Regions from separate parts of the Cellvibrio sp. QJXJ genome, predicted to be linked through region 2. Evidence: predicted binding sites of a transcription regulator. Region 2 holds the regulator's gene; the other holds the start of a gene.
The links. Region 2 encodes PhoB, which activates phosphate uptake and scavenging genes when phosphate is short. Its sites were predicted from a motif close to TGTCATAAANNTGTAACA; they were not measured.
Positions count from the first base shown of each region.

Region 1: the regulator PhoB is predicted to act here: its motif matches at 1,975-1,992, upstream of NNX04_RS06200 (choice-of-anchor I family protein).

Region 1 is NZ_CP101662.1:1,447,931-1,451,352, forward strand. It holds gene NNX04_RS06200 (choice-of-anchor I family protein) at 1-1,871, opposite strand, end outside; gene NNX04_RS06205 (DUF393 domain-containing protein) at 2,022-2,432, shown strand; gene NNX04_RS06210 (DUF6164 family protein) at 2,470-2,838, opposite strand; gene NNX04_RS06215 (MlaE family ABC transporter permease) at 2,989-3,422, shown strand, end outside.
Region 2 is NZ_CP101662.1:3,515,110-3,518,531, forward strand. It holds gene phoR (phosphate regulon sensor histidine kinase PhoR) at 1-909, opposite strand, end outside; gene phoB (phosphate regulon transcriptional regulator PhoB) at 1,057-1,755, opposite strand; gene ubiA (4-hydroxybenzoate octaprenyltransferase) at 1,886-2,752, opposite strand; gene NNX04_RS15245 (chorismate--pyruvate lyase family protein) at 2,917-3,422, opposite strand, start outside.

The DNA of each region.
Region 1 (3,422 bases), 2.1 Mb from region 2:
CCGCTGTCATACACCTGTTCACCCGTAGTGCCATTCCAAATACTGAATGAACGCGCACCAAAACTCAGCAGTTCACTGAATACAGTTTCCGCGCTGGAGGTTTTTGCAAATTGCGTCACCAGCAAACGGCCCAACTGCGCATTTTGTTTTAGCTCAGTGGCATTGGGAAAATCCGATTCGTCGAGCGTGATATCGGCAACTTTTACACCCTCTTCAAAATTCGTGTAGTAATCGCGCACATCGCCTTCATTGGCGGTAATCACATAATCCATTCCACCATCATTAAATGCAGCAATGCCGTCAGGCTGATAAATACCAAACACTTTTGGATACGCGGCAAACTCGACTTTATCATCCCGGTCACTCGGGTCGATCTCATTGCCTACTGCACCGTAATCTTTAAAACCCAAGGGAAAAATATTGGTGATAGCCGGGGTACCATCCAGATTAATGCGTGCAACACCGTTGTTTTCTTGCAACGTTACCCAGGCTGTTTTTGAGTCAGCAGCAACGGCAATGTATTCCGGTTCAACATCTTTGGCTAAATCGGCGTTCAAACCAAATACACGGAAACCACTATTTTCCAACGTGGTTTCGTCGTCATTAAACGAGGAAAAATTCAGCGTAGTCACGGTTAAATTCAACGCGGGGGTCATAAAGTTTTTCAGGCCGGGCGATGCGTAAAGCTGGGGAGCACTACCATCGCCCAAGTCGATAAATTCACCGCCGTCTGGCAGGCGACCGTACGCGTTTACGTGAAAGTCGCCGTGGCTTACGTTATCAATAATCGCTTCAAAACGCGCCAGAATAATATTTTCGTTTTTACCAATACCAAAACCACCCGTGCTGTTAGTGATTGCACCGGCCGGTGCATTGGTGGGTAAATTTGCACCGGTGGCTACATCGGTCAACAACACCAGAAAACCATGTCCGGGAATAGTAGTGCCACCGGGAATGGGCATAAGAGTATTTTCGCTGTCGCTCAGCGACCATTCACCTTCCGCAAACACATAGGGTTGGGATGATTTGTTGTAAAGCTCTACGTAATCAAAATCCAAATCGGCGCGGCCTTTGGATACCACTTCGTTAATCACAATATCGCTCTGCGATGCGGGTGGGTTCACTACTGGTAAAGCGTTAATCACACCGGGAGTTGCGGTCAGCGCTTCAGCTTCATCGTGCCACTCGCCACCATCGGGCAAACGGCCAATGGTGTTTACATGGCTACCGGCAGCCCAACCTTTTTCATCAATAATTTCGCCCTTGTGGGTCAGCAATGCTGTATCGCCTTTACCCAAACCAAATTCAGCGGCACCGCCAATAATGGTTCCCTCTGGCGCACCAAAGGGTACGGCAGTTTGATCCACCGCTACCAACAAGAATCCTTTAGCCGGAATGACACTGCCCGCCGGTATTAACACGCCGGGAACTTTGTCCTCACTAAAACCTTTTAAATCGTTGACCGCCCATTCGCCTTCGACGAAGGTGTAATCGCTATTGCCTGGGTTGTAGATTTCGATGTAGTCATAACCACCGCCGTCCGAGCGCATTTCATTGAGCACCAGCGTCGGCAAGGCGGCTGAAGATACTGACGATGAGCTGCTGCTTTCACTTAACGAAGAAGAACTTTCAACAGAGCTAATAGTTGCAGAAGAAGTGGTTGCAGAACTTGTAGTTGCAACAGAAGTGCTCGACGAAGATATAGTGTCCACCGAAGAGGCATCGCTGGATGACGACACGCTGCTTGAACTGCTGGTTGAGCTAATCGATGAACTGCTGGATGAATCATTGTCATCACCGCCGCAGGCCACCAGGCTAAATGACACAGCGGCCAGCGCTGCCCAGCGTGGTATTTGTTGGATGAGTTTCATATTATGTGTTCTCAAATAAGGCATGTGTTAATAAAACCAAGGCTATTTGTCGTAAATAAATGTTTTTTGGCGCGCCAAGGTTACGGCAGCCAGATGACAGAAAAACAACAAATAAATGACAGCTTGATTACACAAAAACCGAGGTGATGAGTGACCACAACCCAACAAGTAGTACTGGTGTACGACAAAGAATGCCCCGCCTGCGACAACTACTGCCGCATGGTGCGTATTCGTGAGGATATTGGTGAATTGGTGCTGTGGGATGCGCGCGAGCCAGGGCCCATTATGGATGAGATTACCGCACTGGGTTGGGATATAGATCAGGGTATGGTGGTGAAACTGGAGCAGCAACTCTATTACGGTTCCGATGCAATTTACATGCTGTCGCTGCTGAGCAGTCGCTCGGGGTTGTTTAATCGTTTGAACTATTGGCTGTTTAAATCCAAACGATTAAGCCATGCGCTTTACCCGATTCTGCGCGCATTGCGTAATTTATTATTAAAGCTATTGGGCAGAACCAAAATTAATAATTTGGGTTTTGCCAACAACGATAAGTTTTAATATCAACAAAGCAATACCAATAAACCACTACGAAGGCCTACTGCAATGCAGGCATAACAAAGGGCAACAAGGTTAAGCCTGCAACAAAAATAATCGCAATCACCAACGCCATAAAACGCAGCGGTTGCGCACAAAAATGTTGCCACAGACTGGGCACCTGCCCCGCCTCCACCAACTGCGCATAATTTTGCTGCTGGCGAATCGCGCGCTCAGCTTGATAGGCGTGAATCAATTCCCGCGCTCGTTGTTCTTGTGCGCCATCTGCGAGCCAAATTGCATCCAACCCTACGCGGAAAAATCCAGCATCGGTTTCATAGTAGTTAATCTGGTGCTCGTTGAGCAGCATACGAATTTCCTGAGCTTCATCGTCAGGCACTTGCGCGAGTTTGAATAATAATCTGGCCATAATGTCCGGTTAATCTTGTTATTGACGGTGTTAAGTGCGGAGGATAACAGTTCTCTGTGTGCGGTTTATATTATCTTGCCATGTTGTGCGTTTCATTTTCTTCGCCAGAGCGACTATGATCAACCCTAACACTCAATTTGGAAGATAAGGATGACTGCGTTGCTCTTTCACATTGAACAACCTGATGCAGCCGATCCACCGTCTGGCAGGGTGCAGCTGCACCTGTGCGGGGACTGGCAACTTGGCCATACTCCCGATGGCGAAGGCCTGTGCGCCGCTATCCCTGCGGATAGCAAAACTATCACACTCATCACCGATGAACTCAAACAGTGGGACTCCAGCCTCGCCGTTACTCTGCTGCAACTCGCGCGCTGGTGCGAACAACAGCAAATTTCGCTGGATACCAGTGCCACGCCGGAAACACTGCAACAACTTCTCAACCTGGCTACCGCAATTCCCGCCTACCAACCCGCCACCACCAATAACAAGGTAAGTTTGCTCAGCCGATTGCAAAAAACAATTGCTGCCCAAGGGGAAGGTTTAGCGCGCACCCTGACGTTTATTGGCGATGTGAGCCTCGCGTT
Region 2 (3,422 bases):
CACCAGCGTGAGCTGTTGGTTTTTATCCTTGCTTAATACTTCCGCTTCGCTTTTCACAATGGTGAGCAGCTGCTCAATATTAATGGGCTTGTAATTGTGGCCCGCCTCTGTGGTTTCGAGTTTGGAAAGCACCAGTAAATCGTTAATCAGCAGCGACATACGCTTGGCTTGCTGCAACATTTGCTGCAGTGGTTTATTCCAGCTCGGGGTGGTGTTGTTATCGGCGAGGGTTTCCACATAGCCGTTTATCACCGTGAGCGGTGTGCGCAATTCATGGGAGACGTTGGCGATAAAATCCTGACGCATTTTTTCCAAGTTGTGCAGTTGGGTCACATCACGCACCACAATCAATCGCTCCATTTTGCCAAACGGGGTGATTTGGAATTGCAGGTGTTTGGAGGGAAAACGCGGCGAGGGAATTTCCAGCGGCTCGCCGTAATTGCCCTCTTCAAAATAGGCGACAAATTTGGGGTGACGCACAAAATTGATGACCGATTGCCCCTGGTCTTTGGTATTCAACCCAAGCATGCGATGGGCGGCGGGGTTCCAGAAATCCAGATGGCCGCGCGCGTCCAGAATGACCAGCCCGTCTTTGAGTGCTGAGCTGATTTCCTGGATGCGTTTGATCACCGCTTGCAGGTTGTCTTTTTCAATGCGTTGATCGCGCTGCAGTTGGTAGATGTTGTCGAACACCTGCCCCCAGATACCGCTGGCCTCCGGCGGGTGTTCGCTCTCGCGTTTGAGTAGCCACTGGTTCAGGCGGCGCATTTGCCAGAGCATCCACACAATGTAAATGCCACAGCCGAGTAGCATCCACAGCGCGTAGTTGTCGCTGAAAAAACCAATCAGGCTGCAGGTGGCGAGAATAATCAGAATGCGCTGGAGTTCAGCGCTGAAACCTTTTAACAAGGGGGCCTCTCAGTTTCGATCCGTATTCGGCAGCGGGCAAGCCTGCGCGACACGCCGTGAACCCATCCATGGGGGCTAATCGTCGACATCCTGTCTCCGATTGTCGCTCAGGCTTGCCCGCTGCCGAATACTTGCAGCTTAGTGATATCAGGCTTCGATTCGTGTCGAAAAACGATAGCCGGTACCGCGTACAGTTTGGATCAGGTCTTCGTGACCGTCGATGGTCAGGGCTTTGCGCAGGCGGCGGATATGCACATCGACCGTGCGCTCCTCCACATACACATTGCCGCCCCAGACATGATCCAGCAATTGGCTGCGAGTATAGGCTCTTTCCTGGTGGGTGAGAAAAAACTCCAGCAGGCGATATTCAGTGGGGCCCATATCGACTGACTGATCGTGGATGGTGACGCGGTGGCTGGCGGGGTCCAAACACAGACCCTGTACGGTGATGGGGGCGGCGGAAATCTGTGGGTCGGCACGGCGCAATACTGCTTTCAAGCGGGCGACCAATTCACGCGGTGAAAAAGGTTTGGTGATGTAATCGTCGGCGCCAACTTCCAGCCCCTGGATTTTGTTGTCCTCTTCACCTTTGGCGGTGAGCATGATGATGGGAGTATTAGCGGTAACTTCGTCGCGCTTCAGGCGACGCGCGAGTTCAATACCGCTGGTACCGGGCATCATCCAATCGAGCAGGATCAGGTCGGGTTTTTCGTCGATAATCAGGCCGTGAGCGTCCTGCGCGTTACTGGCTTCCAGCACTTGGTACTCGGCCATCTCCAGTGCCACACGCAACATATCGCGAATGGCGGATTCATCGTCGACGATAAGAATTTTGCGACCAGTCATAATCTTCTGCCTAATAAAACTACGGTAGGCTTCACGTTTCATGAAGCTATTGTTGCAGCTTATTTAATAAGCTCAGTGTTACATATTTATGACAAGTCAGAAAATTGTAGCTGCGTGCAGTCGCGTGGGCTTAGTGCCAGTAATAATCCATAGCTAAACCGGCAAATACCGCCACACCCACCCAGTTGTTATTTAAAAAGGCTTTGAAGCAGGCTTCGCGCGCGCGAAAGCGAATCAACCACTGTTGATAGGCAAACAAACCACCCGCCACCGTCAAGCCCAGATAATAGAACAGCCCCAGCTCAAAGCGATTACCCACCAGAATCAGCGCATAGAGCGCCAGGATTTGCAGGATGCCGGTCATCAACCGATCCTGTTCCCCAAACAAGATGGCGGTGGATTTCACGCCGATTTTAAGGTCGTCCTCGCGATCCACCATGGCATAAAAGGTGTCATAGGCCACCGTCCAAAGCACCACGGCGAGGTAAATCAGCCAAATGTTTTCGTGTAGCGAACCGGCCTCGGCCGCATAGGCCATGGGTATTCCCCAGGCAAACGCGGCGCCCAATACCACCTGTGGTAAGTGGGTGTGACGTTTCATAAAGGGATAACAAAAGGCGAGCAGCAGGCCACCCACAGAGAGTTTGATGGTAAGCGGGTTGGTCATCAGCACCAAGGCAAAGGCGATCACGCATAGGCCAATGAATAAAAAAATCGCCTCGCGACTGGAAACTGCGCCGGTGGCGAGTGGGCGATCTTTGGTGCGCGCGACGCTACCGTCGATTTTGCGGTCGGCAAAGTCATTGATTACGCAGCCAGCCGCGCGCATCACAATCACACCCAGGGTAAAAATCACCAGGTTTTTCACGCTGGGTATGCCTTTGGCTGCCAGCCACAGGCTCCAGAGGGTGGGCCAGAGCAGCAGCAATGTGCCTATGGGGCGATCCATGCGCATCAAGCGCCAGTAGAGCGGCAGTGTTTGCTTGAGTTTGCCCATAAACCCGCTAGTCCCGGCCTTTTTAGCCGCTGTTGTACGCGGTTTTGGCGTATCTGTAGTTGCTGTTTTTGGGCTGGCGGCTTTGGTGCCAGCTGCTTTTGCAGTGGCAGGTTTAGCGGAGCGGCGGGGCGTTTTAGGGGTTGTCATAAGCCGATATTCAAATGTTATTGATTATTGATCGATGGTTTATCCTGCAACAACTGAGCGCAGAGCGCGGGTAAAAACACCTCACTCACCAGCAGCGGTTTCCCATCCAATGCAAACACCGAGCGACGTCCCCAGAGTGAGTTCTGGCGGGCGATACTGGCGGGCACATAGCCATCATCGGCGCTAAAGGCGGCTACTGCAATGGGGCTGCGCCGCAAGTGCGGCTGACTAAACAAAAAGGCGCCGAGTGGACGATTGTGCTGTTTGCGCAGGTGGCGCAATTTACCGCTAAGGCTGGACAACGGCAGTACACTGCGCGCAAATACCCATGGCTGGTTGCGACCACACAGAATTACCTCGCGGATTAATGCGCGCGCGGGCCGCGCCATGGCGAGTGCTTGTTGTTCTTCACGGCTGGGGAGGGCGAGATATTGACGCAGAACCTCCAGGTGAAACTGGCCTTGGCTGAGCGCAATCAAACGGGCGGTGAGTGAGCCGCTATCATCCAGCCAAGCGCATAAGG